DNA from 3 places in the Pseudactinotalea sp. genome. Region 3 is predicted to be linked to each of the others. Evidence: predicted binding sites of a transcription regulator. Region 3 holds the regulator's gene; each other region holds the start of a gene.
What was found. The regulator LexA, encoded in region 3, represses DNA repair genes until DNA is damaged. The targets are predictions, from matches to a motif close to TCGAACANNTGTTCGA.

Region 1 (3,275 bases), on a different contig from region 3:
TAGCCGATTCCGAAGTCGCAGCGCGGGCACGACGCCCCAGCGCCCGCCCGGCTCGCGCACGCATCGAAGCCGACCGGCGTGGACCTCGGTGTGACAGTGCTGGCAGAGCGGAACGCCGCCGTCAGAGTCGGTCGCGCCACCGTGGGACCACCAGATAGCGTGGTGGATCTCGGTGAACCCGGGCGGTGCGTCACAGCCCGGGTTCTGGCAGCCCCCGGGGTATGCGGTCAAGATCGCCTTGCGTTGGTGCTTCGTATGCGCGCGCCTCGTGCGACCGAGCTTCAGCGGCAGACCGTCCTCACCGATGACGCAGGCTTGCAGGTACCCGTCGCACATGATTCGAGCCGCCACGTGCGCCGGCACGGGTTCGCCGGAGCTGGCCAGATGGGCGACGCCGGCGCCGGTCCGGGTGTGCTCGGCCAGCTCTGCTTCGCTGATCGTGACCATCACGGTGGCGGCGTCACCGCCGATCCGGGGCGCGTCGGCGAGCTCCATGGCGCGAGTGATGAGCCCGACCAGGGTGTCGGCCTGGCGCTGCGCGGTGCTGCGTTCGTCGAGGTGGCCGCGCCGGGCGAGTCCGGCGCCGGGTGCGGCGTTGGCGTGGTCGTCGCAGCCGCTGGGCTCGTCGTCCTCGTACCTGCTGCGGGTGCGGGGGGCGTTGTGCGCGTCGAGTGCCAGCCGCAGTGCTTCGCCCTGCTCGGGCGGTAGCAGGAGCGTGCCCGCCCACATGCCATCGGCGCGACGGCCGAGCGTGAAGGAGCGCGCGGCGCGCTGCGCCTCGTATGACGGCTCCGGACCATCGGGGTCGATGGCGTCGCGCCAGACGCGTGCCTGCACGCCCAGCAGCTCCGGCGTCAGGGGGAGTCCACCCGTGCAGGGTTCGCCGCCGGCGCACTCGCCGTGTTCGTCGGTGTGCGCGTGCCCGCTGGCCGATGCGACGAGCGCCCGCTCGGCGGCATCGAGATCGTCAGGGTGTGCTCGCGCGGATGCGTCGAGCAGGTGCTGGCGGATCACCAGGACCTGGTCCAGGCCGACGGAGCCCTCGGCGAGCGCTTGGGCGGCATGCGGCAGCAGCGGCGGGAGGACGCCGGTCGAACCGACACCGCGCGGCAGTGTGGCCGCGCCGGCCTGCCGCCACCGGGTCAGCGTGCGTCGGCTGGCTCCGGTCAGGGTCATCAGCAGCGCCGCCCCATCGCGCAGACCGTGCCGTGCCGCGAGGGAGTCCTCAGGGTCGGCGCGGCGGCACTGGTCCTCCACCGCGTCCACGGTGCGGGCCATCGCGGCATCCGACAGCCGGGCGATCCCGGCGGCCAGCTCAGCGGCCTCGAGGAGCTCCGACGCCGGCAGCTGCGTCAGCGACGGCAACGCCTCGGCAGCCTCGACGAAGGCTCGGTGCACCTGCCGCAGCAGGCCTACCAAGCCCTCGTTCGCCGTCGCCGCCTCCATGCACCAACACTACATCAACCTAGAACAGACATGCTAGATCTGATCGGGAGTTCTTTCGACCATGTCTAGCGCCGACCGCCGACATCGATGGCTACGGAAAGCGCTTGCCGATCGCGTCTGGATGAGGCAGGATGGAGCCCAGTCCGCCGTGCCGCCGTCTGTGTGGTTCGCCCCCGAGTCGAGGGAGTTGTCCGTGCCCAGCGATCGTCCTGTCGCGCTTGTCACCGGTGGAAACCGCGGGATCGGCCTCGGCATCACCGAGGCGCTGCTCGAGGAGGGATACGCCGTGGCGATCCTCGCCACCCGCGAGGAGCCCACCGCGCTCATCGCCGGCCTGCGCGAGAAGGGCGAGGTGATCTACGTCCGCGGCTCGGTGGCCGAGCTCGAGGACCACGCCCGCTACGTCGACGCGGCGCTCGAGCAGTGGGGCCGCATCGACCTGCTGGTGAACAACGCCGGCGTCGCCCCCAGTGTGCGCGCGGACATCCTCGAGGCCGAGGCGGAGAGCTTCGACCGGGTGCTGGACATCAACCTGCGCGGCCCGTACTTCCTCACGCAGCGGGTCGCCAACGCGATGATCGCCCAGCGCGGATCGATCGAAGGCCTCCCTGCGCAGCCTGTCGGCACCATCATCAACGTGTCCTCGGTCTCGGCGACAGCCGTCAGCACCAACCGGGGCGAGTACTGCATCTCGAAGGCCGGCGTCGGCATGGCGACCCAGCTCTGGGCCGTGCGCCTCGCCCCCGAGGGGATCCTCGTCTACGAGGTGCGCCCCGGCGTGATCGCCACCGACATGACCGCCGGCGTGCAGGCCAAGTACGACGCGCAGTTCGCCAACGGCCTTGCCCCCATGCCCAGGTGGGGTACACCCGCCGACGTGGCGGGCGCCGTCGTCCAGCTCGCCGCCAAGAAGATGCCGTACTCGACCGGTGACGTGATCACCGTCGGCGGCGGCATGCAGATCCCGACCCTGTAGGAGCGCACCGTGACCACGCCCCTCGACGACGAGACCAACCCCGGGCTCGAGCCCGCGCACCTGGAGCAGACGGACAAGGTGGTGCTCGGCGATCCGTCGGAGGCGCCCACCGTCACCATCGCCGGGCACGCGATCCCGGTGGTCGCGGCGAACACCGTGGTGGTCGGCACCGGATCGGCCGGCTACTGCGCCGCGGACCGACTGTGGGAGTTCGGGCAGACCGACGTGGTCATGGTCGCCGACAAGATCAACGCGGGCTCCTCGCGCAACGCCGGCAGCGACAAGCAGACGTACTACAAGCTCACCCTCTCCGGCGGCGACGACGACTCGGTCCACGAGATGGCACACACGCTGTTCTCGGGCGGGGCGATGGACGGCGACAACGCGCTCGCCGAGGCCGCGCTCTCCGCGCGGGGATTCCTGCGTCTGTGTGACCTCGGGGTGCCGTTCCCGCAGAACCGGTACGGCGAGTTCATCGGCTACAAGACCGACCACGATCCGCGCCGCCGGGCCACCTCGGTGGGGCCGTACACCTCGCGCTCGATGGTCGCGCAGCTGGAGAAGAAGGTCGCGCGCAACGGCACACCGGTCTATGACGAGTGCCGGGTGGTGGATCTCATTCGAGAGCCCGACGGCGGGGGGATCGCTGGTCTCCTCGTGTTCCGTACGGATGTGAAGCCGGGTTCGGACCAGAGCCCCTACCTGCTGTTCCGCTGCACCAACATCGTGTACGCGACCGGCGGCCCTGCGGGCATCTACGCGACCCGCGTGTTCCCCAACGGTCAGTGGGGCGCGAGCGGCGCCGCCTACCGCGCGGGCGTGCACGGCAAGAACCTCACCGAGTGGCAGTTCG
Region 2 (3,275 bases), on a different contig from region 3:
CAGTCGGCGAGGAAGGGCGGCTCGAGCGCGAGCTCGGCACGCTCCCCGATCGCCTCGACCAGCTCGGCGAGCACCACGCGCTGGCGGTGATAGACCGGCTCGTCCTCGCGGGGCGCCATCACGTAGGCGGCCGCGATCCCCTTGAGGATCGCGATCTCGGCGAGGATGGCGTCGGGGATCACCACGGAGGCGTCGAACCGGACGAGCCGTCCCTGGCCATACGCGGCGCGCGTGGCGTCAGCAGCGGCGTCGCAGAATCGACCGATCAGCTGACTGGTCATGTCCTTGAGCCGTGCGAGCGCGAGCCGGCCGCCGTCGTAGCCGGGAACCCAGTAGGACAGACCGAGGAGGCGGTCGAGCGCGTCACCGAGGTCGTCATCGGTGACGTCCGGGTCGTACCAGTCGCGCACCTGAGTGACGACCTTCTCGTGCGCGACGTCGCTCCGCAGCGCCCACGGATCCACCTTGCCGAGCACGATCGCGTCCTCGACGTCGTGGACCGAGTAGGAGACGTCGTCGGCGAGGTCCATCACCTGCGCCTCAAGACAGCGCACCCCCATCGGCGCCCCCTCGCGCAACCACGCGAACGTGGCCGCGTCCTCCCGATACACGCCGAACTTGGAGGTCACCAGGCCATCGGTCCCGACCGGCCCCTCGCCCGTGAACCAGGGGTACTTGGTCGTCGCGTCCAGCGAGGCCCGCGTGAGATTGAGGCCGCACGGCACGCCCTCAGCCGTGAGCGTCTTGGGTTCGAGCCTGGTGAGGATCCGCAGCGTCTGCGCGTTGCCCTCGAACCCTCCGATCGTCATCGCGACCAGGTCGAGCGCGTTCTCACCGTTGTGGCCGAACGGAGGGTGGCCCAGATCGTGGGACAGGCAGGCGGTGTCCACCACGTCCGGGTCACAGCCCAAGGACTTCCCCAGCTCGCGGCCGACCTGCGCGACCTCGAGGGAGTGGGTGAGACGGGTGCGCACGAAGTCGTCGCTGCCGGGGCCGAGGACCTGCGTCTTGGCACCGAGGCGTCGCAGCGCCGAGGAATGCACCACCCGCGCGCGGTCGCGTTCGAACGGCGTGCGCCCTGCCCGCTTCGGGGCCTCCAGATACCACCGCTCCGCATCGGCGTCGGCATAGCCGGGCTCCGGCATCTCGACGCTCGCTGACATGAGGCGAGCCTATGACCTGTCCGACCCGACCGGTTCGCCGGCGATGTCAGGGGCCTGCCATACGGTGCGAGGAGGAGGCGTACGAGTAACTCCGGACGCCGTGTTTTCGTTGAGATTCTGCGGTGAATGTCTTGTGTAGTGAACATCTGTACGATAGATTTGGCGCATGGACGCGACCCGTGCAGCAGCCGTCGACGAGGGCCACCTCGTGGGACTGCTGCGGCGCGCGCAGGAGGCTCTGGCCGAGGCCGCGGCACACGCCTCGGGGATGGCCGACCTCGAGATCGAACCGATGCTGGAGGCGTCCGAGCTGGTCGGCAGCATCCACCGGCTGAGTGAGGCCGTGGTGGTGCGCACGGTCGATGCGGTGCAGACCCAGGAACGATGCGCGGCAGCCGAATCCTCCCTCGCCGCACGATGCGGATTCCGCGATGGTGCCGGGCTGCTGATCGCGCTGACCGGCGTGAGCCGCCCGACGCTGAAGCGGTGGCAGCGGCTGGCGCAGGCCACGAGCCCACGGGGTGTCGGGTCCACGGGCGTCCTTCCACCGCTGCTACCGCACCTGGCGGAGGCGTTGGGGGCCGGTCTGGTCAGCGTCGATCAGGCCGGTGTGATCCGGCAGCATCTGCTGGAGGCCTCCGCCCGTGCCCGCCCGGAGCATCTCGACGTGGCCGAACGGGCACTCGTGGCCGCGGCGGTCGGCCTGGTCGACGAGCAGGAGTGCGGCGACCCCTCCGGCGAGTCCCTCACCTCGCACCTGGCCGCACTGGGCGACTCCGTGTCGTTGACACCGTTGTCGCCGCCGCAACTCGGAACGCTGGCACGCGCGTGGCAGGCAGCGATCGATCCGGATGGTCCTGAGCCCACCTATGACGAGCAGCGTCGGCAGCGTTCGTTCACGCTGGGTCGACGGTCCGACGGGATGTGGGTCGGGAAGCTGCTGCTGCCGCCCGAACAGGGCGAGACGCTCCGCCTCGCGCTGGACGCCCACAACGCGCCCCGCGCCAAGGCCCGATTCCGCGACGACCTGTTCCCCACGCACGCGCAGGACCCGGATAGCGTCGCGAGCGAGGCACCCCTCGCCGATGGCCCGCTCGGCGGCCGTGTCGATGGCCCGGTCAGCGAGGGTGTCGACAGCGAGCGTCACGACGGGTTCCGCACCGACTCCGGGTCCGCGCGGTTGCCCCGGCGCGGGCAGGTCGACGACCGGACCACGGCGCAGCGGCAGGCCGACACGCTGCTCGGCCTCCTCACCTCGGCGATGGCGCTGGGTGACGCCCCGACCGTCGGAGGTAGCCCAGCCGGGCTCGTCGTCACGATCAGCGAGTCCGAGCTCGCCGAGCACGCCCAGACCGGCGGCGGCACGGCGCGGCTGGATCAATCGGGCGAGATCGTCCCGGCCCACGTCGCCGCGAAGATCATCTGCGACGGGTACCTGCAAGGCTGCGTCCTCAACGAGGACGGCCTCCCGCTCAAGCTCGGCAGATCCCGACGCCTGCACACCACGCACCAGCGCCGCGCGATCCTGACCGCGTATCCGGGCGGATGCCTCAACCAGTATTGCGACGCACCTCCCGGGTTCACCGAGATCCACCATCCCGTGTGGTGGTCGAACGGCGGCGAGACCGACGTCACCAACGGCATCCCCGTGTGTCAGCACTGCCACACCGAGATCCACGCCGGCCGGTTGCGCTGTGTCCAGGACAGTGCCGGGCGCTGGCATCTCGAGCCGACGCTCGCACACCGCAGATGGAGGTTCGGAGGCGCGCTGGCGCGCGCGTCCTGACGGAACCGAGCTACCGGACCGCGCCCGTGATTTGGCGCCGATCCGGCAGGCAGGAAGAATGCACCGGTGACGACGACTTACCCCCTCGACGCGGGCGCAGCCTTGACCACGACCACGTTGGTACACCCCGCCTCGACCGCTCGCGAGTGGTGGCGCAGCGCGGTGATCTACCAGGTCTACCCGCGCAGCTTCGCGGACGCCGACGGCGATGGTCTGGGCGACCTGCCTGGCATCACGTCGCGACTGGGACATCTCACGCGGCTGGGCGTGGACGCCCTCTGGCTCTCGCCGTTCTATACCTCGCCACAGCACGACGCCGGCTACGA
Region 3 (3,275 bases):
GGCACGAGCGGCGCCAGATCGTTGTTGGCCAGCTCCACGACCTCACGCAGTCGCCGATGCAGCGCGGCACGATCGGCCACGCCGCGAGAACCGATGACGTCCCCGATCAGCGCCGCTGCCTGCTTCATCTCGGTCATATGAAGATGATACCTTCATTCAAGCCAGAATAAGCAGGATCCTTCAGAACCGTCGGTAGCGCCGGCTTCCCCTCCGGCGCCACCGACGGTGGTCTCATGGGCCTCAAGCATGCCCTACTGCTCAACCTCGCCGCTCGTCGATCGATGGTGGCGGAGCGAGGTGATCGCGGCCTCGAAGTCTTCGAGCGAGGTGAAGCTGCGGTAGACGCTCGCATAGCGGAGATAGGCGATCTCGTCGAGGTCCTGCAGCGGGCCGAGAATGGCCAGACCCACCTCGTGCGCGTCAACCTCAGCCGCACCCGTGCTGCGGACCGCCTCTTCGACCTGCTGGGCCAGCAGCGCGATCTGGTCGTCGGAGACCGGACGACCCTGACAAGCTTTCCGCACGCCGGCCGCGATCTTGTCGCGACTGAAGGGCTCCGCCGCCCCGGAGCGCTTCACCACCACGAGGCTGGTGGTCTCAAGAGTGGTGAAGCGGCGACCGCACTCGGGGCACTGCCGCCTGCGGCGGATCGACGACCCATCCTCGGCAGCCCTCGTCTCGACCACCCGGGAATCGGGATGACGGCAGAACGGACAGTACATGCTGCCACTCCCTCGCGTTGGACGCTACATGTGTCGGATCACACCGCTGTAACTACTAGATGTAGCAATCTAGTCGGCCAGATCCCACGTGTCGAGCGCAAAGCCACGCGCGAGAGCACACCACCGCGGCACCCGCCGCCCCTCGCCGGAGAGTGGGCGCGCCAGTCAGTCGCCGCTGGGAACCGTGAGCTGCTGGCCGGCCACGATCGTGGTCCCGGTCAAGCCGTTCAGCTCCGCGATCTCACTCATCAGGTCGCGCACATCCTCCCCCGGAGTGGCGACCGACGCCGCGATGCTCCACAGACTGTCCCCGCTGGAGACGGTGACGACGTCCACGGCACCGGTCGACTCATGTTGGCCGGCGACCGCGCCGACGACAGAGCCCGCGCTCGCCGCGGCGGCGATCGCCAGCCCGGCGAGCACCGCGCGGCCGCGCGTCGTCAGTCGTAGTGGTGCTGGCGCGGCGGCAGCGCTCCGACTCGCTGGACGCGGGTTCGCCGGACGAGGGGCGACAGGGCGCGCGGCCGGCAGCGGGACCACATCGGCGAGCCGCTCGGGCTCGGGCGTGGCGTCCGGGAGCGCCGGCACCAGCGCCAGGTGGCGACGCCGGGGGCTCGGGAAGGAGATCGGACCGGGGTGGGCCAAGACGCTCATCGTGGGCTCCTCGTGGGGGACGCGGGTCGGAAGAATGCTGTTGGTCGGGGTGGTCGAACAACCGTGCGTCGTACGTGCGTTCGTCGGACGTCTGTACGAAGATAGCACGCACGTTCCAACGGCGTCCACCCCGACAGGCGCGACACGCCCGTCGAACGGATGTTTGTCACGGTCGCTGTGTGCTCGTACGCTTGTTCTCACGCAGCACACACCATCACGGACCTCCGACATTGGCCCGGCAGCGGTAAGAATCCGTTGATTTTCCAACGATTCGGGCTCGAGCGACGATCACTCAGACAGGAACCAGGGAGCCAAGCGATGAACCCGTTCGACCCCGACGGCCGGAACACCCGACTCACCGAGCGTCAGCAGCGGATCATGGAGGCGATCCGGAGCAGCCTCGCCACCCGCGGCTACCCGCCCACGATGCGCGAGATCGGCGATGCTGTCGGTCTGGCGAGTCCGTCGTCGGTCAAGTACCAGCTGCAGACCCTCGAGGAGAAGGGCTTCCTGCGGCGCGACCCGATCTCCACGCGCGCGATCGAGATCGTCGCTCCCGATGACGATGTCGCCATCGCCAGCTCCGAGGGCGGCCGCCACCTCACGTTGCACGACGGCGAGACGACCGGCGCCACGCCCTCGTACGTGCCGGTGGTCGGTCGGATCGCTGCGGGCGGCCCGCTGCTGGCCGAGCAGGCGGTCGAGGACGTCTTCCCTCTCCCCCGTCAGCTCGTGGGCGACGGTGACCTGTTCCTGCTCAAGGTCGTGGGAGAGTCGATGATCGAGGCTGCGATCTGCGATGGCGACTGGGTGGTGGTGCGGCGGCAGCAGGTCGCCGAGAACGGCGAGATCGTCGCCGCGATCATCGATGGCGAGGCCACGGTCAAGACGCTCAAGCGCGACAGCGGAAAGGTCTGGCTGCTTCCCGCGAACCCCGCTTTCTCGCCTATCGACGGTACCGACGCCGAGATCCTCGGCCGCGTTGTCAGCGTGCTGCGAGCCCTCTGAGGCTGAGAGGGCCGCTCACTGCTCGTCCCGCAGCCGACGCAACGCTGCCCGGACGATCGCCGGGTCCGTGGTGGGCCAGAGCGGCGGTAGCGACCGAGACAGGAAGGTGCCGTACCGGGCTGTCGCCACGCGTGGATCGAGGATCGCGACCACGCCCCGGTCGCTCACGCCGCGGATGAGGCGCCCGGCGCCCTGAGCGAGCAGCAGAGCTGCATGCGTGGCGGAGACCGCCATGAAGCCGTTGCCGCCACGCTTGGCCACGACCTCGGTGCGTGCGGCCATCACCGGATCGTCGGGGCGTGGGAACGGGATCCGATCGATCAGCACAAGCTGGCACGCGTCACCGGGAACGTCCACGCCCTGCCACAGCGACAGCGTGCCGAACAGGCTGGTCGCGGGATCGGCCGCGAAGTCGCGCACCAGCGAGGGGATGGAGTCCTCGCCCTGCACGAGTACCGGTGTGCGGAGCCGCTCCCGCATCGCCTCGGCGGCGGCGGTGGCGCCGCGGCGCGAGGAGAACAGTCCCAGCGTGCGCCCGCCCGCCGACTCGATGAGCTCGGCGATCTCCTCGAGCACGCGCGGATCGGTGCCTTCGCGCCCCGGCTTCGGCAGGTGCTTGGCCACGTAGACGATGCCCTGCCGGCCATAGTCGAACGGCGACGCCACCTCGAGAGACGTGTAGTCCGCGCCGCCCATCCCCATCGAGCCCGCGGTCGCGTCGAACGTGCCGCCGAGGGTGAGCGTCGCGGAGGTCAGCACAGCGCCGCGGCCCGCGAGGAGCTGCCCGGCGATCGGACCCGCCACGTCGAGCGGCGCGACGTTGATCTTGATCGCCTCGCCGGGTCCGATACCGCGGCTGCACCAGACGACGTCCTCCCGGTTGCGCAGCCG

Region 1: a site for LexA is predicted at 1,467-1,482, ahead of ACOJSN_RS10095 (DUF222 domain-containing protein). Genes of this name have one in related genera too.
Region 2: a site for LexA is predicted at 1,302-1,317, ahead of ACOJSN_RS15110 (DUF222 domain-containing protein). Genes of this name have one in related genera too.

Annotation. Positions count from the first base shown of each region.
Region 1 covers NZ_JBMDXJ010000233.1:33,312-36,586, forward strand. Annotated here, with positions in the region: gene ACOJSN_RS10095 (DUF222 domain-containing protein) at 1-1,446, opposite strand, end outside; gene ACOJSN_RS10100 (3-ketoacyl-ACP reductase) at 1,640-2,422, shown strand; partial or broken gene ACOJSN_RS10105 (FAD-binding protein) at 2,432-3,275, shown strand, end outside.
Region 2 covers NZ_JBMDXJ010000334.1:4,978-8,252, reverse strand. Annotated here, with positions in the region: gene ACOJSN_RS15115 (deoxyguanosinetriphosphate triphosphohydrolase) at 1-1,163, opposite strand, end outside; gene ACOJSN_RS15110 (DUF222 domain-containing protein) at 1,330-2,949, shown strand; gene ACOJSN_RS15105 (glycoside hydrolase family 13 protein) at 3,016-3,275, shown strand, end outside.
Region 3 covers NZ_JBMDXJ010000406.1:751-4,025, reverse strand. Annotated here, with positions in the region: gene ACOJSN_RS18465 (SatD family protein) at 1-137, opposite strand, end outside; gene nrdR (transcriptional regulator NrdR) at 252-722, opposite strand; gene ACOJSN_RS18455 (LysM peptidoglycan-binding domain-containing protein) at 888-1,376, opposite strand; gene lexA (transcriptional repressor LexA) at 1,695-2,384, shown strand; partial or broken gene ACOJSN_RS18445 (ATP-dependent DNA helicase) at 2,400-3,275, opposite strand, start outside.